4 regions of the Shewanella sp. VK101 genome follow, and region 3 is predicted to be linked to each of the others. Evidence: predicted binding sites of a transcription regulator. Region 3 holds the regulator's gene; each other region holds the start of a gene.

Region 1 (5,956 bases), 220 kb from region 3:
CATGACCCGGCCACGGTTGAGTACCCAAAGCCAGCTGTCGTCCTGGGTCTTGCCGCGATAGCTGAGTTCAAATTCTTGCCGGTCTTTATGGAGGCAGGCATCAATCTCGGGCCAGATGAGCGGCAAGTCTTCGGGATGGACACAGCGCTCCAGCGTATCTTTCAGGTGGGTTTCGGGCTCGGGATACCAGAGAAATGCGTTATTGCGATTGGCCTCCTGTGCCTGCAAATCCCAATCCCAAAACTCATCGCCACTGCCGATAAGTGCCAGTTGCAGCTTTTGCTCGCTGCTCGCCACCTGTTGCAGCAGTTTTCGTTGCTCAATAAACTTCTGCCACCTGTTATAAGCAAAGCCAAATATCAGGCTCAGCAACAATAAGCTGTAAATAGTATAAGCCCAGGGGCTTTGCCAGGGCCTGGGGGTTATGCTCAGCAGCAGGCTCTGCGCCGGGCTGGTATTGCCGTCAATATCCACGGCTCTGACCATAAAGCGATAGTCACCGGGTTTGAGCGCCGGGAAGAAGGCGGTTCTGGCCCCCCGGGTATTGAGCCACTCCTGCTGCATGCCTTCGAGTTTGTATTGATACTCAAGATGCCTGGCGTGATGCAGGTTCGGGCTGTGGAATTTGAGACTCAGCGGCAAGGTATCAACCCCCAGAACCAGTTTCTGTCGGCTCCAGGGTTTTGGTGCGTGCTCTTGTGTTTGCCCCAGGGCCTGCAGTTCATCTATGATCGGCTGCGCCGGAGGTTTCCTCGCGGGTAAAGCGGGGGGCTGGATATGGTTGAGACCTTTTACACCGCCGAGAAACAAGCTACCGTCCCGATCGAGAAACCCGGCGCCAAAGTTGAACTCGTTGGCTTGCAAGCCATCTTCATAAGCAAAATTACGGCTTGTGCCTGTTGCGGGATCCAGCCATGACAGGCCGCTGGCGCTGCCAATCCAGAGTTTGTTGTCGGCATCATGTTGCATCAGGTAGGCGACATCGCCTATCAGGCCGTGTTGGCGATCAAACATTTGATACTGCCCGCTATCCGGGGTGAATGAGAATACGCCGTCACTGGATGCTATCCATAACTGTCCATCCGGATGTTGGTAGATGGAAAACAGATGCTTGCTGGGTAGAGGGACTTCAGTATCCGTGGACCAATGAGATACACTGCCATCCGGCTTGAGCCTGAATAGGCCTTCACCGTAACTGGTGATCCAGATATTGCCGCCGTTATCCTCCAGTATCGAAGTGGTTTCTGTTTTGGGCAGCGGCGTGGCATCCGGCGCGGCAAAGCCTTTTTCGATACCAAGATAACGGCTGACTCCGGCTTCTTTGGTTGCTATCCAGGCAATGCCACTTTGATCAAAGGTTAAACTGTAGAGGGTGTTGGCCGGTAGTGAGCCCGGTTCATTGGCCTGATGGCGATAGTGCAGATAGCTGTCGCGCTCGGCATTGAAGATCAGTAAGCCTTCGCCCCGAGTGCCAATCCACAGCCGGCCCTGACTGTCTTCTTTGATAAAACCGATAAAGGCCTTATCCAGCAGTTGGCTTGCTAGCGGCGAGGGTTTGAAGCCTTGAATTTTGCCCGAGTCAGACTCCAGTGCCTGATAAAGGCCGCTGGCGGTGCCGACCCAGAGTTGCCCCAGATGATCGCGAAAAATCGCTCTGACATCGCCATTACCCAGGTTGTGGTTCTCGAAACTGTTGGGGAGCAGTTTTCCCATGGCTTCCTGATTGAGATCCAGCTTACCGAGACCGGCTCCCTTGGTCGCTATCCAAAGTTGGTTGCTGTCATCCAGATGCAGCGTCTGGATGGTCTTGCCATCGCTGTTTGGTTGCCAAAGAAGCTCCCGGGTTTGAGGTGTAAATCGCAGCAGACCGAGTTTATCCACCGCCAACCAGAGCCGTTGCTGTGGATCCAAAACCATATGCCGAATGCCGGCATCGCCAAGTTGGTTGATGGAGTAAGGCACGGCCTCGGTTCCCAAAGACCAGTGCCAGAGCGTTCCTTTGCTTGCGAGCCATAAACTGCCGTCTTTGGCCTGTATCAGAGACTCTACCGGAGCAGACTGCGGCAATATTGCCATCTGTTGCCAGGACTTGCTGTCATCCAGCTGCCAGAGCGAGTCTCCTGCAAGATACAAGTCGCCGGAAGGTGTTGCATAAAACCTCAGTTGTGAAACGGTATTTGTCTGAAGCTGCTGGCTATCCAGGCGTTGGCGGCGTTTGGGGTCGTAGCGCCAAACCTTTGCATCATCCATCAGCAGCCAGAGCATGCCTTGTTTGTCTTCTGCCAGCTCGCGGATCCCGGTCAGCGGCAGATCGGCTTCGGCACCCAATATTTCAAAGCGGCCACTGTCCGGATGATAAAGATTCAGGCCATCGCTCAAGGTCAGCAGCCACAACTCCTTCTGGCTTGAAAACAACAGTCTTTCAATGTGATTGCCACTAGGGCCGTAGGGAGCGTCCTGCTTACTGTAGATTCTGAAATGTTCGCCATCGAAGCGGTTGAGTCCGGCTTGAGTGGCTATCCACAGGTGACCACGATCGTCTGTGGCGAGGTCATTGACAGTGTTCATCGACAAGCCGTCTTCGGCCTGAAATTGCTCAAGGACGGGGCGATAGCCCAATGACGGTGTCAGGCTATCGAGGCACCAAAGTGCCGTAAAAAGGAGCAGAAACGCAAAGATTTTCACCGAAAAGCCTCAAAAACGGACTTTTTTCAGTGTAGATGCTGGTGGCCGAAATGCGAATTTTGTGAGCACATTCTAGTGCTTAGAAATAAAAAAAGGCCGCATGTAGCGGCCGTTGTGGGGAAGTCCGGCTAAATTGCCCTTAGAACAGTAGATGTGCCATCCCGGCAATCACAGGCAGAGTAACCAGGGTTCGCAGCAGGAAGATGGCAAACAACTCCCAAATTTTCACCGGTATCTTGCTGCCGATAAGCAAGGCACCTACTTCACTCATGTAGATCAATTGGGTGACAGACAGCGCCGCAATCACAAAGCGTGTCATGTCGGATTCTATGCTGGTGGCCAGAATCGAGGGGATAAACATATCGGCAAACCCGACGACTATAGTCTTGGAGGCTTGGGTAGCTTCGGGGATCTGCATCAGTTCCAACAATGGAATAAAAGGCTTACCAAGATAGTTAAATACCGGGGTGTATTCGGCGATGACCAGAGCTATGGTACCTAATGCCATTACGACGGGGAGCACACCGAAGATCATATCGATGACATTTTTCACCCCTTCGGAGAGCACCTTGAATACGCCACCTGTGTGGGACGCCTTGGTGAGCGCCAGATCCAGTCCCCAGGACAGAGAGTTATGACCTGCTGGCAGCGACTCATCATCTTTTTGTCTGGGGCTGCCATCAATATAAACATCCTTCTTGCGCGACAGCGGCGGCAACTTGGGCACTATTATGGCGGCAACAATACCGGCCAGACAGACTGTCAGGTAGAAGGGTACAAACATCGCCTGCAGTTTCACTTGGGTGAGTACCACAAGGGTAAAAGTGATAGAGACTGCCGAGAAGGTGGTGCCGATAACCGCCGCTTCACGCTGGGTATAGAAGCGGTTCTCATACTGTTTACTGGTCAGCAAAATACCAACGCTACCATCCCCGAGCCAGGAGGCCATACAGTCGATGGCGCTGCGTCCCGGCAGGTTGAACACCGGCCGCATCAACTTGGTCAGTAAGGTTCCGAAGAGTTCCAGCAGGCCAAAGTTGAGCAACAAAGGCAGGAACATACCGGCAAAAAAGAATACACAGAACAGCAGTGGCAACAGGCCATTCATCACCAAGGTGCCGGTGGAATCGGCTATGAGCATCTCAGGGCCAACCTGGAAGAAGGTCAGACAGATAAATATGGCGCCCAAAACCCTGACCAAGAGCCAGGCAGGGCTGATATTCAACAGGGAATTGAGAAACTTGCTGCGGCGGATAAAAGCGGGGCGCAGGAGTTTCACCAATACACTGGCCGTGGCGGTAAATACCACTATGGCGCAAATTATGCTGGTCAAATAATCATTGAGCAAATTCTTGAGTTCACCGGCCAACACCGCCACAGGAATGGTCAGTTCGTTGTTATAGCTGATAGGCGTCATAAAGAGTAAGACGCCGAGCAGAGATGGCACCAGGAAGGTGAGTATGGTTGTTATGTTGCGGGGTTGTTTTTCGTCTGCCACGGTTATTACACCCTGAATCTACACTAATTGGATGAGTAACAAAGCTACTCGCCAGGGGCAATATTGGCTCTGAATGCATTTTCATTCAACCGGCCCCCGAATTTAAGGGGGCAAGATTACCCCCTTAGCGCGGCTATGTAAATTCATTCGCTGTCAGTTCTGTCTCTTTGATCACAACAGCATAGTTATTTCCTGTCCTTGCTTAATTATTATTTGAGCAATTCCTTATGAAAAATCCTTCAAAAAGAAATGGTTAGATATTTGTTGCTCAGGCTGAACCTGGGCTTTGGTATCAGCCGAAAGTCTGTCTCAGGTTCAGCGACCTGTCGGCACTGGCCTTTAACTGCAATACGGCTTGCTCAACCTGACACAGGGCGCTGACATTGTCATTGGTGGCGCCGTGAATCGTCTGTATGCCGCCTGCTATCTCTTGCACTACTTGCCCTTGCTGGGTTGCCGCCACGGCGTTTTGTCTGGCGAGATCGTGTATTTCAGCCATCCCCTGATTAACTGTGTTGATGGACTCCACAGCCGACAATGCTTCAGTGGCGCACTCCTGTGCCTGTTGTCTACTGGCTTCCATCTCATTGGCCCACTGGGTCAGCATGCTGAACATGGCCTCTATGCTGGCAGATATACTCTTGGTGGACTGCTGGGTGCGGCCGGATAAGGCTCTGACCTCATCGGCGACCACCGCAAAGCCGCGTCCCTGTTCGCCGGCTCTGGCTGCTTCTATGGCTGCATTGAGAGCCAGCAGGTTGGTTTGGTCGGCAATGGCGTCGATTTCCGACATGGCGTTGGCAACTTGCTGTGCTTCATCGTTCAGGCGTTTGGCATTGGAAGCCGCCCTGGCAACATCATCGGCCAGGTGGAGAATATGTTCACTGTTCTGATGCATCACATCCCGGCTTTGACGACAGAGGCCATAAGCCTCATCTATACGGCCTGAGGTTGCCTGGGTGTTGTCGGCCACCTCACTGATAGTGGCATGCAGTTCTTCGATGGCACTGGCTATCTGCTGCATCTGTTGTTGTTCCAGATCCATGCCGACTCTGGCCTGCTCTGTGGCCACCACCAACTGAGCGGCAATATCATTGGTTTTAAGCGCTTGATCCTGAGTCCGGCCCAAAACGCCCTGAAGCATGGCGGCCTTACGCTGCAACTGAAATTCGAGCACGGATGACGTATCGTGCCCGGCATAGATGAAGCGACTGACAGAGTCGTACTCTTGCTTGAGTGCCATCAATCGTGCCGGAATACGAAAGGCTTCGTCATAGAAGATAGCCAGATTGAGCGCCATCAACATGGCTCCGGCCAACACCACGCCCCAGCCCCAGATATAGCCGCTAAGCAGTAAGCCAGAGCCGGCCATCAGTGCCGAAAGCAAGCGTTTTTGCGTCAGCGTCAGCGGATCTTTGACCCTTTTGCCCTGATTCAGGCGACTGTATACCTTGATGGCCCGTTTGATGGTGCCTTGACTGGGTTTAACCCTGACAGATTGATAACCAATGATTTTTCCCTGCTCAAAGATGGGGGACACGAAAGCATCGACCCAGTAAAAACCACCGTCCTTACAACGGTTTTTGACCAATCCCCGCCAGGAACTGCCGGCCTTGAGGCATTGCCACATTTCGGCAAAGGCCGCCTTGGGCATGTCGGGATGGCGAACCATGTTGTGGCTGTGGCCTAACAGCTCGGCTTCAGAAAAACCCGATATCTCAGCAAAGGCCGGGTTGACGTAAGTGATAACGCCGCGAAGATCTGTGGTGGAAA
Region 2 (5,956 bases), 410 kb from region 3:
AACCGATAACCGGCGCGGCACACTGGCTACGCCGGTTATTTTTGAACGTCATGGCTCTCAGCGATTCAGCGCGCAAAGCGCTCAGTTCCCCAATACCGCCAGCAGAATACCGGCAGCGACCGCACTGCCCAGCACCCCGGCCACATTGGGGCCCATGGCGTGCATCAACAGGAAGTTTTGCTGATTGGCCTCTAGCCCCACCTTATTCACCACCCTGGCGGCCATGGGAACGGCCGAGACCCCGGCGGCACCAATCAAGGGGTTGACCTTGCCACCACTGAGTTTACACATGAGCTTGGCCATCAAGACCCCGGCAGCGGTGCCAATGCTGAAAGCCACCGCCCCGAGCAGCAAGATCCCCAATGTCTCGACCCGAAGAAACTGCTCGGCCGAGAGCTTGGAACCAACCGCCAATCCGAGGAAGATAGTGACGATATTGATAAGTTCGTTCTGCGCCGTGTTGGAAAGTCTATCCACCACCCCGGATTCGCGCATCAGGTTTCCGAGACAGAACATGCCCACCAAGGGGGTCGCCGTCGGCAAAAACAATATGGTCATTCCCAGCACCATAAGGGGGAAGATGATCTTCTCCTTCTTGCTGACTTCCCGCAGCTGTTCCATCTTGATCTGCCGCTCGGCTTCCGTGGTCAAGGCCCGCATGATGGGAGGCTGAATGAGCGGCACCAAGGCCATGTAGGAGTACGCGGCCACCGCAATGGCTCCCAGCAAATCAGGCGCCAGTTTGGAGGCGAGGAAAATGGCCGTCGGACCATCGGCGCCGCCTATGATGGCGATGGCACCGGCATCTTGCATACTGAACTCAAACCCGGGTACAAGGTTCAAGGCTATCGCACCAATCAGGGTGGCAAAAATCCCGAACTGAGCAGCCGCGCCCAGCAATAGCGTCTTGGGGTTGGCTATCAGGGCACCGAAATCTGTCATGGCGCCGACCCCCATAAAGATCAGCAGCGGAAAAACCCCGGTATCTATCCCCACGTGATAAACATAGTAGAGCAGCCCATTTTCCTCGGTAAAACCTGCATTGGGGATATTGGCCAGAATGGCGCCGAAGCCGATGGGAAGCAGCAGCAAAGGCTCAAACTTGCGTATTATTGCCAGATACAACAGCAAGGCACCGACCAACATCATCAAGGCCTGTGGCCAGGTAAAATGCGCTATTCCCGTCTCAGACCAAAAAGCGAGTAAACCGTCCATCATCGCTCCTTAGGCCAGTGCCAGCAACTTGGTACCGACGCTGACGGCATCACCTTCCTTGACCAGGATGCGGCTGACTACACCATCGGCCTGAGCCCGGATCTCAGTTTCCATCTTCATCGCCTCGAGTATGATAACGACATCACCGGCGCGAACGCTGTCTCCGGCAGCCACCTGTACCTTGAAGATATTGCCGGAAAGCGGCGCACTCATCTCCAGTTCCGGCCCAGAGGCAACAGCAGGAGCCTGCACAGGAGCAGCCTGCGGCTCTGCCACCGGCAAAGGCGCTACCTGACTGATATCACCGCCCTCACTGACCTGCACCACAAAGCGCTGGCCCTGCACATCCACGGTATAAACCTCCGGCTGACGCCCACCGGTGGCAGCCTTGGTTTGAGTTGTTTGTGACAGAGGAGCTTCCAATTCTGGCTTGGGTTCAAATGCCGCTGGATTGCCACGGTTCTTAATAAACTGCAGGCCGATTTGCGGGAACAGCGCATGAGTCAGCACATCATCGTCGCGCTCTTCGCTGAGGCTCAAACCTTGCGCCAACGCTTTTTCGGCCAGTTCGGCCCGCAGATGTTCAAGCTCAGGCGCGAGCAGATCGGCCGGGCGGCAACTGACAGGCTCGGCCCCCTGCAACACCCGCTGTTGCAATTCACTGTTCACCTTGGCCGGGGTGGCGCCATATTCGCCCTTGAGTACACCTTCCGTCTCCTTGGTCAGCGACTTATAGCGCTCGCCCATGAGCACATTGATTACCGCCTGAGTACCGACAATCTGGGAGGTGGGAGTCACCAGTGGAATAAAACCCAGATCTTCCCGCACTCTTGGGATCTCCTCGAGCACCAGATCCAGCTTGTCCTCGGCGCCCTGCTCTCTGAGCTGGTTTTCCATATTGGTCAGCATGCCACCCGGCACTTGAGCTCGCAGGATACGTGAATCTATGCCTTTTAGTGCCCCTTCAAAACGGGCATATTTTTTTCTGACTTCACGGAAATAGGCGGCAATCTCCTCCAGCAGCGTCAAGTCATAGCCTGTTGCCCTATCGGTATCTTCAACCATGGCAACCAAGGTTTCGGTGGCACTGTGACCATAGGTTTGGCTCATGGAAGAAATGGCAGTATCCAGAACATCAATACCTGCCTCAATCGCCTTTTGATAGGTTGCGGTTGATAACCCTGTAGTGGCATGGCACTGCATGGTGATCAAGAGATCGGTTTCCGACTTCAAGCGGCTTATTAGCTCAAATGCCTCCATCGGCTTGAGCAAACCGGCCATGTCCTTGATACAGAGTGAATGGCAGCCCATATCTTCCAATTGCTTGGCCATGGTCAACCAGGTTTGCAGTGTATGTACGGGGCTTGTGGTGTAAGAAATTGTGCCCTGGGCATGAGCGCCAACATCAATCACGGCTTTCAGCGCGGCTTGCAAGTTGCGCACATCATTCATGGCATCGAACACCCGGAATACATCGACCCCGCTGTCATGGGCGCGCTCCACAAACCGGGTCACCAAGTCGTCACTGTAATGGCGATAACCCAGCAGATTTTGCCCTCTCAATAACATCTGCTGCGGGGTGTTGGGCATGGCTTGTTTCAGCGCCCGGATCCGCTCCCAGGGATCTTCACCCAGATAACGGATACAGGCATCAAAGGTTGCACCGCCCCAGGACTCCAGGGACCAAAAGCCGACACTGTCCAACTTGGATGCAATCGGCAACATATCTTCGATACGCATTCTGGTTGCCAACAATGACTGGTGGGCATCCCGCAGGACAACGTCGGTTAATGCTAAAGCTTTACTCATCTTTTTTATCCATCAGATTGCGGCAATTAAGCCTGTTTTCGGTATTGGTGAATGGCACAACTAATGGCTGCCAGCTGTTGCGGCGTTGGTGCACCTGTCTGGGCGACGACTGCGGATTGTGCCTTGGCCCTTTCCTGAGTTTGGTTCTTATCCTCCAAGCTGGGTTTAGGTGCCAAATAATGGGCCGATATCCGGATCCCCAAGATCAGCAGCCCCAAGAACAGATAAACCAGCCCCATACCAAGCAGCATAATCCCCACAGCTTCCACGAGTTGCTCAGAAAGCGACATCATATCTTCCTCATTTTGTTAATGGCACGGCAGGCCTTTCCATGTCTAAGTCTGGTCTGAGATGACAGAACATGGCACCCCAGCCGGACAATAATGGTAAATATGCGAAAAAAGGCGATTTTCAATCACTGCTTGTTTTAGCCTAACAGGCCAAGTTGCACCTAACCATGTGACTTAGGTCAAAAGCGATAACCAATCTATAACAAAAAACCTTCCTCAATGTAAATTGGTCATACCAAAACAAATCAATAAAACCTCATAGAGAATGATGATTCATAAATATTTATTTAATATTTTTGATGAAAAACCAAAACTCAAACCAAAATGAAGGGAAGATGATATCGCGAATGCCGGCAAGGGTGGCAAGTTTCAACATAGGGGACTTGTGAATACAAATGGTTTTAAAGCCTTTCCCGGATGTGTTCGCCATAAGCGATAAAATTGTCTTAAATTCGGGGGAAAGGTCATATGAAGAGCAAAGCATGGTACTTGATGATGAAAATAGGTTCTCTATCCAGAACTTGTTACATCCCGGACTTTCAGTGGACCTGTGTCTCTGTATCAAGCTTACGGATAAGGCACGGTGGATAGCTAGGAAATTGCAGGCGAGTAAGAAACAGATAGCAAAACGCCCCGCTATTGCGGGGCGTCTTACTTCTTTGCTATTTGGCGCGCATGGAAGGAGTCGAACCTCCGACCGCCTGGTTCGTAGCCAGGTACTCTATCCAGCTGAGCTACATGCGCTTAATCCGGAACTCAGAAAGCTTGGCTCTCAGAGTATAGTAAAGAATGGCGGAGAAGGAGGGATTCGAACCCTCGATGGGAGATAAAGCCCATACTCCCTTAGCAGGGGAGCGCCTTCGGCCACTCGGCCACCTCTCCGCATAAATTGGTGCGCATGGAAGGAGTCGAACCTCCGACCGCCTGGTTCGTAGCCAGGTACTCTATCCAGCTGAGCTACATGCGCTTAAATCTATTGCGTACATTACTTGATATCTGGTGCGCATGGAAGGAGTCGAACCTCCGACCGCCTGGTTCGTAGCCAGGTACTCTATCCAGCTGAGCTACATGCGCTTTCAGATAATCAATTTTTCTTAGCAGCCTTTAAGGTTCCAGATGGTGCGCATGGAAGGAGTCGAACCTCCGACCGCCTGGTTCGTAGCCAGGTACTCTATCCAGCTGAGCTACATGCGCTTGATCATCTTGAAAAACTAAAGCAGAAGTGGCGCGCATGGAAGGAGTCGAACCTCCGACCGCCTGGTTCGTAGCCAGGTACTCTATCCAGCTGAGCTACATGCGCGAATTGTATTCTTTACTGCTAAAACGGAAAATGGTGCGCATGGAAGGAGTCGAACCTCCGACCGCCTGGTTCGTAGCCAGGTACTCTATCCAGCTGAGCTACATGCGCATATTTTACGTTAAGAAATGGCGGAGAAGGAGGGATTCGAACCCTCGATGGGAGATAAAGCCCATACTCCCTTAGCAGGGGAGCGCCTTCGGCCACTCGGCCACCTCTCCGTTTTCTTGGCGCACATATTACTGTTTGAAGAAAATAAGTCAAACCCTTTTTCCGAAACCTTTTCCGTTTGTCCTGTTTTTAATCACCTGACCTAAATAACGCGCAAATCCTGTGCTATCAAGGGTTTTCCGGCTCCAGAAAATAAAAAAGCCAGTTTAAAAACTGACTCTTCTATTCCTGACGGAGGTTCACTTTATGTCGCCTCAGAAGTTACCACCTTCAGAAGGTGTTCCTGTTTTCTCAGACTGAATACGCTGATAAATCTCTTCACGGTGCACAGAAACTTCTTTGGGTGCATTCACACCTATACGTACCTGATTCCCCTTCACACCCAGCACTGTCACTGTGACCTCGTCACCAATCATCAGTGTTTCGCCAACACGACGAGTCAAAATCAGCATTCGATTGCTCCTCTAGTTTCCATATCTTCTACACACGGCGCTCATCCGTCGTAACCATTATTATAAGGTGAGCTTAGTACAAATTAATAGTATTCAATACTAAATCCGTTGTTTAATTACACCTTATTTAGTTCAAAAGCGTGATGTAACACCCGAACTGCCCTGTGTAAATCCGATTCATCTATTACCACTGACAGCTTTATCTCTGATGTTGCCATCAACTTAACATGAATTCCTTCATTCCCCAAGATATCAAACACCTTGGCGGTTGCCTCGGCCCTGCGATGCACGCCGGCACCTATTACAGACACTTTTGCCAGGGCTTTTTCAAACACCAATGGGCCAAACGATGTTCCAAGTTCCGGTTCATCGAGCGCCTTTAACGCCCAAGGGAGCCTGCTGGCATCCAAGGTAAAGCTGACGCTGTCATCTGTACCCGCCTTGGTCACCAGATCCACTTCCACACCATTTTCGGCCAGCAGTGAAAATACTGCCGCAAAGGGGTCCGGTGAATCGTCGGTGCGACTCAGACTCAGCATCGCCTGCCCTTTACTGCAAGCGATACCCGCTACTTGATTACTCTTGTCTTCACAGGCATCGAAACGGATCAGGGTGCCACTGCCAGGTTCAAAGCTGGAAAGCACCCGCAAGGGAACCCGAAAGCGCTCGGCATAAGAGACTGAATCCGGGTGCAACACCTTGGCTCCCAACCGAGCCATCTC
Region 3 (5,956 bases):
GAGAATTCGGCTGTTTTGCCAAAGAAACTAGCCAGCAAGGCCAGAGTCGAATAAGTTCAAGTAGCAAAAAGGAGCGCCGCGGCGCTCCTTTTTATTCACTGAAGTTGACTTACTTAACGAAGTCTACACCCAGTTTGATATCCGCCTTCAAGGTATCCAGCATGGCGTCACGGGCATTGGTTTCAAACGCACTCAGCTCTCCATACGGCAGAACCTTTTCGATACCATTCTTGCCGAGTACCACTGGCTGGGCAAAGAATTCAGCGTGCTCGCTACCACCATCAACATAGGCGCACTCGATCACATTGGCTTCACCCTGCAGACCGCGGATCAGCGACAGACCGAAACGGAAAGCGGCCTGGCCCATGGACAGAGTCGCGCTGCCGCCACCGGCTTTGGCTTCAACCACTTCAGTACCAGCGTTTTGAATACGCTTGGTCAGGGCAGCAACTTCTTCATCAGAGAAGCTGACACCTTCAACCTGAGACAACAGAGGCAGAATGGTCACACCGCTGTGGCCGCCAATCACATTGACTTTAACATCGGCAACGTTCAGCCCTTTGGCTTCGGCGATAAAGGTTTCAGAGCGGATGACATCGAGAGTCGTCACACCGAACAGACGGTTCTTGTCGTAAACACCGGCTTTTTTCAGTACTTCAGCAGCAATGGCCACAGTGGTGTTCACTGGGTTAGTGATGATACCGATCAGCGCCTTGGGACAAGTCGCGGCCACTTTTTCAATCAGGTTACGGACGATACCGGCATTGATATTGAACAGATCAGAACGATCCATGCCCGGCTTACGGGCAACACCGGCAGAAATCAGCACCACATCGGCACCTTCCAGTGCAGGCGTTGGGTCTTCACCGGCAAAACCTTTAACTTCAACTGCTGTCGGGATATGACTCAGATCCACGGCAACCCCAGGCGTTACGGGGGCGATATCATAGAGTGACAGCTGAGAGCCGGCAGGCAATTGGGTTTTCAACAGAAGGGCAAGAGCCTGGCCGATACCACCAGCAGCACCAAGTACAGCAACTTTCATAGTTATCTCCGTCAATTCTCGGAATTATGTGTGACATAGATCTAATTCTGTGATGGCGCAACATTAAAGGATCGTCACAAAAATAGCAATTATCCCTTAGTCATATGACTCTGTTTCATCAAAAGCTGAATTAACTTCAGCATTTTCTACTGCCCACTGAGGCTTCTTTTACCCACCAAATGACCTGCATTGCATTTTTATGCAGACATCTTGGGTATTTGTTGACACTTATCCGTTTGATATGCAGAATGACCGGGATTTTCTGAATAACGACAGAAGAAGATAATGCAAGCAAGCAAAAATCAGGATGAGCTAATCAGAACCTTCAAGGCTCTGCTTAAAGAGGAGCGCTTCGGCTCCCAGAGTGAAATAGTCAATGCACTGCAAGCCGAAGGCTTTGCCAATATCAACCAGTCCAAAGTCTCGCGCATGCTGAGCAAGTTCGGTGCCGTGCGCACTCGTAACGCCAAGCAGGAGATGGTCTACTGCTTACCGGCTGAACTAGGGGTACCTACCGCCGGCAGCCCGCTGAAGAATCTGGTATTGGATGTGGATCATAACCAAGCCATGATAGTGGTGCGTACCAGCCCGGGGGCGGCGCAGTTAATTGCCAGGCTGTTGGACTCCATCGGCAAGCCAGAAGGTATTCTGGGCACTATCGCCGGTGATGATACTATTTTCATCTGCCCTTCCAGCATCAAGACCATAGATGAAACCCTGGAAACAGTGAAGTCGCTGTTCAATTACACAGACTGAGTTGAAAATGCCATAAAAAAACGCCCTTCAATGAGGGGCGTTTTTGTTTTTATCGCGCTATTAATCATCAAACTGGATCATGAAATCCAGAGATGGGGCAAAGAAAGAGGAACCAGTTACCGCCTGAGTAAAGTGCATCAGGTGATCATGGTGTCCTTCTCCGTCACCGAAAACCATACTGTGAAGCATCTTTTCAAAATGGTTAGGTGTCTTACAGGTGGAAATAAACATCAAACCCTGCTGTTTTACAGAACCATAGGGCATGCTCTGACGCAGGATCTCCATCGACTCACCATTGTCATACTTGAGATTTACCCGCTTGATATGTGCCGTCAGCGGTTTGTCTTCCGAGGCGTACTCTATGTTGTCCTGCTTGGTGCGGCCTATGATGTCTTCCTGCTTTTTCTGCGGCAGTCTGTGCCACTTACTCAGATTATGGACATATTTCTGTACATGAATGTAGCTACCGCCGCGAAATGCATCGTCTTCATCACCTACCAGGGCCACAGCTTGACGGCCTCTGCCCTTGGGGTTTTCTGTGCCATCGACAAAACCGGTCAGATCGCGGCTGTCCATAAAGCGGAACCCGCGCTCCTCCTCTTCCAGTTCAGCCAACCCTTCCAGCATTTCGTTGACCTCATTGGCTACCAGATGAAGAATATCCAGGCGATCACAACGCAGGTGAATAAAAATATCGAACTCTATCGCAGGCGCATCCCGGTTACCCGACTCCATCGCAGGGAATGGCCTGAGTTCAGCCGGTCTGCTTCCCGGATAGAGGTGATCCCAAAAGTTGGCACCAATCGCCACAAAGGCGTTAAAGGCACTGTCGGCATACTGATCTGCCAGCTCATACAAATACTGGGCGACATTGGCCAGGCAAGGACGCAGTTGTGACTCCCCGCCTTCGTTGGCATTGAACATCAGATAAACGCTGTGCAGATTTCCCTCAGCGCAGATTCCCAGTTGTTCCCGTGGCATAACCTGTGTATCCATTTGCAATCTACCCTTTCAGATTAATTCATCTTCGGCCTTATTATCCGCAACTTGAGCATTAATTTGAATTAGCTCACGCACGTTTTTGCCGATTGCTTTCAATAACCTGATGCCTGCCCGTCTTTTCGGGACTCGGACGCTCCCCGATAAACGCCGCTTTCAACATTGACGCCTATGGCCTGATAACCACCAAAAGCTCCGAGAGAATCACTCAAAGTATGCCCCTTTTTCATCAGCTCACGGCGGGTCTCCATGGAAAAGCCCGACTCGAGACTGATATAACCGCCATCTGTCATCTGCTCGCCGGTCGGTTGGCTAGAACCTGTATGCAGTATTCTTGGAGCATCGCCCGCCTCCTGCAGGTTGAGGCCAAAATCAATCAGATTAATCATGATCTGAGCGTGCATCTGGGGTTGGGTGGCTCCCCCCATGACGCCAAAGCTGAGCCAAGGCTTGCCATCTTTGGTGACAAAGGCCGGAATTATGGTATGAAACGGTCTCTTACCCGGTGCATAGGAGTTAGCACGCCCGGGAGTGAGATCAAACAGCTGGCCCCTGTCCTGTAACACAAATCCCAAATCCGGAGGCGTCATGCCTGAGCCCATGCCACGATAATTGCTCTGGATGAGAGACACCATATTGCCTTCTTTATCAGCGGTAGTGAGATAGATGGTATCACCGTGTAAAAGATTGGGATTACCCGGCTCAACACTGGCGGCGGCTTTGTCAGCATCGATAAGCTTGGCTCTGGCGTAGTTGTATTCTTTGGAGATAAGTGAGGCTACCGGCACTTTGGCAAAGTCCATGTCGGCGTAGAACTTGGCTCGGTCGGCAAACGCCAGCTTTTTTGCTTCCACGAAATGATGCACATATTCGGCGCTGTCCAGCCCCATGGCCTTGAGATTAAATGGCTCCAGGGTTTTAAGGATCTGCAGTGCCGCTATTCCCTGGCCGTTGGGCGGCAGCTCCCAGATATCATAGCCCCGATAATTAACCGATACAGGCTCGACCCACTCACTCTTGTGAGAAGCGAGATCTTCATAGGAAAGATAACCGCCCTGTTGTTGCATATAAGCGGCAATACTGCGGGCTATCTCTCCTTTGTAAAAGACATCCCGGCCCCCCTTGGCAATTTTTTCATAGCTGTTTGCCAAAGCTGGGTTTCGAAACAATTCACCGACGGCCGGCATGCGGCCGCCTGGCATATAGGTTTCTTTAAACCCCGGGTATTTGGCCAGCTTGTCACCGCTGCGAGCCAGATAGAAGGCTATGAGCTCGGAAACCGGAAATCCTTCACGGGCATAATGAATAGCCGGTGCCAGGTTATCCTTCATGGGCAATTTGCCGAACTTGTCATGCAGTTCATACCAGCCATCCACGGCACCGGGCACGGATACGGGCAAAGGCCCATAAGGCGGCAGATGCTCAAGCCCTTTGGCCTTGAGCATCTCCAGCGTCAAAGAAGCCGGACTGCGGCCAGACGCATTGAGCCCATAGAGCCGCTGCTCTTTGGCGCTCCAGACAATGGCAAAAAGATCGCCGCCTATGCCTGAACCCGTAGGCTCAACCAACCCCAGCATGGCATTGGCAGCAATAGCGGCATCTACGGCACTGCCTCCTTGCTTAAGAATATCGACCGCCACCTGAGTCGCCAGTGGTTGGCTGGTTGCCGCCATGCCATTGACCGCATAGACTTCAGAGCGGCTCGCAAAGGCCGCGCCCGTGATTCTGTCCATCGCCATGCTTCCCGTGCTGCAGAAAACAGCCAAACTCCCGATGACGCCGAGTAACAGCTGACGACATGAGTTGTTGCTGATATTCCGTATCCCTTGTGCGTCCTGCATTTTATTATTGCTGTAGTTATGCATCTCGCCTCCGCTCTCATCCCGGAGCGGCGCATGGGCGAGTCCGGGGTTCAGTGAATACCTATGATGAGTTCAATCAAACCGATTGCTTGGTATAACACAGAGACAAACAAATTATCACCCACAGCAAACTTATGAAACAATTGTTGTTAACAGCCATTACCGAACAACACCAACGGATGTTCCAGTGCCGACAGCCTGACTCTCTGCCCTGGAGAAAACTGTACCTGATGACTACGAACCTCGAGTATGACGCCCTCTTGCTGCACATCATAATGGCAAACATTGCCCAGAAAACGCCGCTCGGTAACCACGGCCAGGCCCTGTTCGTCGGGTCGTAACTCCAACTGCTGTGGCCGCAGCAACAACTCGCCCTGCCAGTTCAGTGGCAAACCATGGGGCAAAGAGCTTTTAAGTCGACCGATTTGAGTATCGACACAGTGTTCGCAGCTGACCAGGGCCTTAAGATAATTACCGCTGCCGAGAAAGTCCGCCACATAGCGATTGACCGGGTTGGCATAGAGAGTTTCAGCACTGCCTTGCTGCACTATTTTTCCATCTTCAAACAGCGCCAGGGTATCGGCAAAAACAAAGGCTTCATCCTTACTGTGGGTCACAAATACGGCGCTGACGTTACGGCTCTTGAGGATCGCGCGAATCTCCAACATCAGCTCGCCACGTACCTGGGCATCTATGTTGGAGAAGGGTTCATCCAACAACAGCAGTTCAGGCTCATAGGCAAGCGCCCTGGCAATCGACACCCTTTGCTGTTGACCACCGGACAACTCGTGGGGATAACGTTCAGCAAGCCCCGGGAGCTTGACCAGATCCAACATCTCCTCAAGTCTGCTCAGACGCTGCGCCTTATTCAATCCCTTGACACCAAAGAGGATATTCTGCGCGACCGTCAAGTGGGGAAACAGGGCATAGTCCTGAAAGATCATCCCCACGCCACGCTCCTCTCCCGGAACCTGCAGCTTATCCGTGGTTACTGCACTGCCGCTGATATGAATTTCACCGGCGGAGACCGGCTGCAGTCCGGCAATGGCTCTGAGCAAGGTCGTTTTGCCACAACCACTGGGTCCGAGCAGGGCGGCAATTTCACCGGCTTGCAAGGTAATGCTCAGCCCTTTGAGCACCTGTTGGGCGCCATAATGGCTGTGGAGTTGCTTGACACTCAGGGTCGACATCAGTTGTTTTGCTCCAGCGAACGGTTGAGATAAATCAAGGGCACCAGCCCCACCAACACAATGACAATAGCCGCCAGCGCCCCCTGCTCCAACTGCTCATCGGA
Region 4 (5,956 bases), 710 kb from region 3:
GTCAGCAGCAGCTTTTGGCCTGCCAACAGCTGTGGCTCAATGCAAGCGGCGGCTCGCTGGGCGATATCATTGGGTTCCAGCATACGCCCCGGGCCGACTTCACCACAGGCTTGGCTGCCGCTATCTGGGCCCCAGATACCATAGCCGCGCTCGGCCAGCACCTTGAGGTTCTCCTGAGTTGCTACGTTTTGGTACATCTGTTGGTTCATCGCCGGGCAGAGCACCACCTTAGCCGCCGTTGCCAGGCAGGTGGTGGTGATCAGTTCATCGGCCATACCGGCACGAATACGGGCCAACAGGTTGGCGGTTGCGGGGGCAATGATAACCAGATCGGCCCAGCGGGCCAATTCGATATGTCCCATGGCAGCCTCGGCCGCAGGATCCAGCAGATCTGAGGCCACAGGATGGCCGGATAACGCCTGCAAGGTCAGCGGGGTAATGAATTCCATGGCGCTCTGGCTCATGACGACCCTGACTTCGGCACCTCTGTCCAGCAGGCGCCGCACCAGATCGGCACTCTTGTAGGCGGCAATGCCACCGCCAATCCCCAAGAGGATTTTTTTATGCTTCAGGCTCATAGAGACAATCAACTGATGGTAATTGGCGGCTAAGATATCACAAAGCTCCCCCGACTTGGCAGGATGCAGCTTCAAAAATCTCGACCATAATTGAAACAAAGTATAGGGCACAGGGATGGGAGCCAAGGATGGGGATCAGAGACTGGCCAACGGGCGAGGGACCGAGGGAAAAGTTGTTGCAGCAGGGAGCCAAGGGCCTGAGTGATGCCGAGTTACTGGCAGTATTGCTGCGTAACGGCCTGGCGGGGCAGAGTGCGGTCGAATTGGCCAGAGATTTGCTCGCGGCATTCGGTTCACTGCGGCAACTCTTGGTGGCACCACTGAATCAGGTTGCCCGAATTCCGGGAATGGGACCGGTAAAATATACCCAATTGCAGGCGGCTGCTGAACTTTCGAGGCGAATTTCCCGGGAAAAGCTGCAAAGAGGGGCGGTTTTGACAAATCCGGATTTGACTCGCGACTATTTAATGAGACAATTAGCAGACCGTGCCACCGAGGTGTTTGCGATTCTGTTGCTGGACAGCCAGCACCGAGTGATCCAATTCGTGGAATTATTCCATGGCACCCTGGACTCTGCATCTGTCTACCCACGAGAGGTGGTTAGGCTGGTGCTGGAAAAACAGGCCGCGGCGGTCATAGTTTGCCATAATCACCCGTCCGGCGTGGCTGAGCCCAGCCAGGCTGACAGGCGAATTACTGAGCGGTTGAAATGTGCGCTCGCAACCATAGATGTTTCACTTCTGGATCATATGGTTGTAGGGGATTGCGAGATAGTTTCCTTCGCAGAACGCGGATGGATGGATTGATCCATCGCTTGATCTTTCCTCAGTTATCCTGTATAACATGCGCCCTCTTTGTGCCTCGGGCGACGGCCATACGAGGTACATTAATGCTCGAGCGTTAAAATTGTTTTTTGGAGAAGATTGACATGTCAAGAGTATGCCAAGTTACTGGCAAGCGACCAATGGTTGGTAACAACCGTTCGCACGCAAAAAACGCAACTCGTCGTCGTTTTTTACCTAACCTGCAGAACCACCGTTTCTGGTTAGAAGACGAAAAGCGTTTCGTACAATTGCGCGTTTCTACCAAGGGTATGCGCATTATCGACAAGAAAGGTATCGAAGTCGTTGTTGCTGAACTTCGTGCCCGTGGCGAGAAGGTGTAATAGAAAATGGCTAAAGCTAAAGGCAATCGTGAGAAGATCAAGCTGGTTTCAAGCGCCAAGACTGGTCACTTCTACACTACCGACAAGAACAAGCGTAACATGCCTGAGAAAATGGAGATCAAAAAGTTTGATCCCGTAGTTCGTCAGCACGTTATCTACAAAGAAGCCAAAATCAAGTAATTCACTTGGTATTTGAATTCTTGGAAAGCCCCTCTCGCAGGGGCTTTTTTTTGATTTGAATTTAGCCGCCGCGGCCGTAGTCGAGCCGGTTTGGCTCTCGTTGCCCTTAAGCTTATCTCCTCAGTCACCAAGCAACTGCCTCTATCACCTTCAACCCATTTTAGCCCTGAGTTATTCCGCGTAAGGATCCGGCTGCTGGCCTTCTGCGGTTCAGGTGGATTCATACTTTCTAAACAGATCCCTGCTATACCTTTCTATGCAATCACTTGAACCGCAGCGGCGAATATTTACTCGGTTTGAGTCTCAGGGGGGAAGATGCAGGATATAGCTTACCCTTCATGTGAATAGTTAGAGATTTAAAATAAGTATTTGTGCAAATAAATTCTTTTTAAGTGAATTTAAATGCATTATTATGTTGTCCGTGCCACGGAGGTGGCATTCATTTTATGTCGGCTTTAACGAATGTGAGGTAAATCCCAAGGTGCGTACCACAGAATTGGTTGATGGTTTTCGTCATTCTGCTCCCTATGTCAATGCTCACAGGGGCAAGACATTTGTGGTGATGTTGGGGGGTGAGGCGTTGGCTCAGCCTAAGTTTCGCTCCATCATCAATGATGTTGCTCTGCTGCATAGCCTGGGGATCAAGGTGGTATTGGTCTATGGCGCCCGGCCACAGATAGACGAAGCCTTGGCTAACAATCAGATTGAGCCTGCCTACCATCAAGGCGTGCGGATCACCGATGAAGCCACTCTCAAGGTCATTAAGCAGGTAGCCGGTTCTTTGCAGTTTGATATTACAGCCAGGTTGTCCATGAGCCTGTCGAACACGCCGATGCAGGGCGCACAGATCAACGTGGTCAGTGGTAACTTTGTCATCGCCCAGCCTTTGGGGGTCGACAATGGTATTGACTATTGCCTCTCAGGCAAGGTGCGTCGTATCGATGTTCAGGGACTCAAACGGCAGATGGAAAACAACTGCATTATCCTGATGGGGCCGATAGCGGCTTCAGTCACTGGCGAGAGCTTTAACCTCACCGCCGAAGAAGTGGCGACTCAGGTGGCTATCAAGCTCAAGGCCGACAAGATGATAGGCTTCAGCTCCCAGAATGGTATTTTGGATCGCAACGGTGATGTGATTGCCGAGCTGATGCCCAACGATGCCCAAAAAATTCTCGATAAACTGGTCGGCCAGGGTGAAGGCTGTGTCGGCACCATGGCATTTCTCAAGGCCAGTATTGATGCCTGTCGCAGCGGTGTGCCCCGTTGCCATCTGGTCAGCTATCTGGAAGATGGTGCCCTGTTGCAGGAACTCTTCTCCCGTGAGGGCATAGGTACCCAGATAGTCACAGAGAGTGCCGAGCGCTTGCGGCGCGCATCCATTGCCGATATTGGCGGCATACTCAACCTGATCCGCCCGCTGGAAGAGCAGGGGATCCTGGTGCGTCGCTCCCGTGAGCAACTGGAGATAGAAATAGAGCAGTTTATGCTGATTGAGCGTGATGGCCTGGTGATAGGCTGCGCGGCGCTCTATCCCTTTGAAGAGGACAACGCCGGCGAGTTTGCCTGTCTGGTGGTGCATCCTGACTATCGCGACGCCGATCGCGGTAGCCTGCTGTTGCAGAACATCATAGGCCAGGCCAAGGTGCGTGGTTATTCCAGGCTGTTTGCGCTGACGACCCGCAGCATTCACTGGTTCCTGGAACACGGCTTTGAGCTGGTGGAGGTCGATGCCTTGCCGAATAAGAAGAAGCAGCTCTATAACTACCAGCGTCGCTCCAAAATTTTGGCGCTTGACCTGTAAAAACCAGCCCCGCTCAGCGGGGCTTTTTGTAAGCAGGTATATTCCATTTGTTGACATATTATGTCTTTAACTCCTAAGCTAAGCCCACTTATGCCTATCCATTAAGGAGCAAGAGATGAACAGTGGAAGTTACGAGTTGGCGCCATTGACCGGCATCGCCAGTGGCAGTTTTATCGCCTTGATACTGATGTTGGCTGCCATCTTGCTGCTGATCCGCATTCGGAAGATGCCGGCAACGGCCAAGAGCGCCGCCTCGGGTTTGCTGTTGGTAACACTGGCGGGATCTGTGTGGGTATTTTGGCAGGCGCAGGCATCCAAGGTGGAATTGACGGCTCAAAGCCTGGTGGTCGAGGTGCCATTCTACGGCCAGAGCCTGGCTCCAGAGCATCTGCTTTTCTCAGAGGCGAAAGTGATTAATCTCGGCGATGCCAGCGGCCCCAGGCTTGGCATGCGTACCCAGGGCATAGGTCTGCCCGGTTACACCCTGGGGTGGTATCGGCTCAACGATGGCAGCAAAGCGTTTGTGGTTCTGACGGAAAAAGATAGCGTCTTGTTACTGCCGACCGACCTTGGTTACAGCCTGCTGCTGAGTATGCCCGAGGCGGAGAGTTTGCTTAAGGGACTGGGACAGAACCAGCCGGGATAAACGTTGAATATTGCCAACCGGCCCGGAAACTCCATCCGGCCCGGTTGTGTTTGTTACCTGCGAGAGCGTTTTCGCAGCATATCCAAAGTAAACACCACCAGGGCGGCCCAAATAAAGCCGAAGGTAATACTCTTTTCGATATCGAAGGGTTCATCGAACAGGGTCACTGCCATGATAAACATGATGCTTGGGCCTATGTACTGGAAGAAGCCCAGCATGATCAGCGGGATCCGCACTGCTGCACCGGCAAAGCACAGCAAGGGGATGGTAGTGATGATACCGGCGGCCATCAGCAGCAGGTTGAGATCCCAACTGTTGCTGAGCATATTGGCGCCGGCTTCACCGGTGCCCAGCAGTAAAAAGCCCAGCGCTGCCGGCATTAACACTGCAGTTTCGACCAAAAGGCCAGTCTTGGCGTCGACATTGACCTTCTTGCGCAGCAGGGCGTAGAAACCGAAGGAGGCTGCGAGCCCCAGGGATACCAGCGGAATCGAGCCGAAAGAAACCAGCTGGATCACCACCCCGGCGGCGGCAAGCGTTACCGCCACCCATTGCAGTCTCCCGAGCCGCTCCCCCAGAAACAGCATGCCGAGCAACACATTGAACAGCGGGTTGATAAAGTAGCCCAGGCTGGCATCCAGCATATGATCATTGTTGACCGCCCAGATAAACAGCAGCCAGTTGCCGGCGATAAGAATCGAAGTCAGCAGCAGTACCGCCAACTGTTTCGGGCGCTTGAGCAACAGCCTGAGCTGTCCGAAACCACCGATAAACTGCATCAGGATCCCCATAAAGACGAAGGACCAGATGATGCGGTGCAGCAGGATCTCGGGGGCCGAGACATGATGCAACAACTTGAAGTACAGCGGCGCAAAGCCCCAAAAAATATAGGCGCAAAGGGCGAGAATGACCCCCTTGCGGTATTCGGTTTCAGGCATAGGTACTACACAATGACGAAAAGGAGAGAAGGGCGATTGTAGGGGGCAAAGCCCCTCGGCTCAAGTTATCGACAACAGATTCAGTGTTTGAGTTTTAAACAGCTACTCAGCCGACCATGTAAGTCCCTGTACCAAAAGCGATATGGCTGCCTTTTTCATTATGCAGCTCCATTCGACAGACAGAGACCCTGTTGCCGGCACGGATCACTGTTCCTGTGCCGCTGAAGACTTCTCCCCAGCCGGGGCGCAGATAGTCGATCCTGAGATCTATGGTGCTCAGGGTTTGCAGTCGCTGTTGCAGCTGCTCCACTGTCCAGTTGTCGCGACTGATAACTAAGCCGGAGAATGCCGTTAGGCCGCCAACCACATCCAGCACGGTTGCGGTAACCCCGCCATGGAGTATTTTTTGATGTATGTTGCCGATTAGCTCCGGCTTCATTTTGATCTCCACTTCGACACCAGAGGCGTCGTATCGGCGGATCCCAAGGCCGAGAAGATTGTGAAAAGGCACATGTTTATCAAATACTTCTGCTACCTTGGCGAGTACCTCGGCTTGAATGTCCTGGCTCATAGGGCTTCCTGCTGTTGTTGTTTTTTAGAGCAATCAATCTAACGCTAATATGGCCGTTTGCCTAGTCCGGGCGGAAA

Evidence for each region. Region 3 encodes ArgR, which controls arginine synthesis, uptake and breakdown. Its sites were predicted from a motif close to ANTGAATANNTATTCANT; they were not measured.
Region 1: a site for ArgR is predicted at 4,256-4,273, ahead of ACSHSR_RS06130 (YjiH family protein). Genes of this name have one in related genera too.
Region 2: a site for ArgR is predicted at 3,589-3,606, ahead of ACSHSR_RS06980 (OadG family transporter subunit). Genes of this name have one in related genera too.
Region 4: a site for ArgR is predicted at 2,315-2,332, ahead of argA (amino-acid N-acetyltransferase). Genes of this name have one in related genera too.

What each region holds. Positions count from the first base shown of each region.
Region 1 is NZ_CM151402.1:1,351,296-1,357,251, forward strand. It holds gene ACSHSR_RS06125 (two-component regulator propeller domain-containing protein) at 1-2,685, opposite strand, end outside; gene ACSHSR_RS06130 (YjiH family protein) at 2,825-4,102, opposite strand; gene ACSHSR_RS06135 (methyl-accepting chemotaxis protein) at 4,476-5,956, opposite strand, start outside.
Region 2 is NZ_CM151402.1:1,542,715-1,548,670, reverse strand. It holds gene ACSHSR_RS06990 (sodium ion-translocating decarboxylase subunit beta) at 82-1,215, opposite strand; gene oadA (sodium-extruding oxaloacetate decarboxylase subunit alpha) at 1,225-3,024, opposite strand; gene ACSHSR_RS06980 (OadG family transporter subunit) at 3,051-3,317, opposite strand; tRNA gene ACSHSR_RS06975 (tRNA-Arg) at 3,982-4,058, opposite strand; tRNA gene ACSHSR_RS06970 (tRNA-Ser) at 4,105-4,196, opposite strand; tRNA gene ACSHSR_RS06965 (tRNA-Arg) at 4,205-4,281, opposite strand; tRNA gene ACSHSR_RS06960 (tRNA-Arg) at 4,312-4,388, opposite strand; tRNA gene ACSHSR_RS06955 (tRNA-Arg) at 4,432-4,508, opposite strand; tRNA gene ACSHSR_RS06950 (tRNA-Arg) at 4,538-4,614, opposite strand; tRNA gene ACSHSR_RS06945 (tRNA-Arg) at 4,646-4,722, opposite strand; tRNA gene ACSHSR_RS06940 (tRNA-Ser) at 4,741-4,832, opposite strand; gene csrA (carbon storage regulator CsrA) at 5,037-5,234, opposite strand; gene ACSHSR_RS06930 (aspartate kinase) at 5,351-5,956, opposite strand, start outside.
Region 3 is NZ_CM151402.1:1,129,040-1,134,995, reverse strand. It holds gene ACSHSR_RS05100 (DUF4124 domain-containing protein) at 1-31, shown strand, start outside; gene mdh (malate dehydrogenase) at 110-1,045, opposite strand; gene argR (transcriptional regulator ArgR) at 1,331-1,801, shown strand; gene ACSHSR_RS05085 (Dyp-type peroxidase) at 1,862-2,797, opposite strand; gene ggt (gamma-glutamyltransferase) at 2,896-4,539, opposite strand; gene ACSHSR_RS05075 (ABC transporter ATP-binding protein) at 4,812-5,855, opposite strand; gene ACSHSR_RS05070 (ABC transporter permease) at 5,852-5,956, opposite strand, start outside.
Region 4 is NZ_CM151402.1:419,007-424,962, forward strand. It holds gene coaBC (bifunctional phosphopantothenoylcysteine decarboxylase/phosphopantothenate--cysteine ligase CoaBC) at 1-578, opposite strand, end outside; gene radC (RadC family protein) at 707-1,384, shown strand; gene rpmB (50S ribosomal protein L28) at 1,507-1,743, shown strand; gene rpmG (50S ribosomal protein L33) at 1,750-1,923, shown strand; gene argA (amino-acid N-acetyltransferase) at 2,405-3,724, shown strand; gene ACSHSR_RS02005 (PH domain-containing protein) at 3,840-4,370, shown strand; gene rarD (EamA family transporter RarD) at 4,424-5,308, opposite strand; gene ACSHSR_RS02015 (thioesterase family protein) at 5,415-5,879, opposite strand.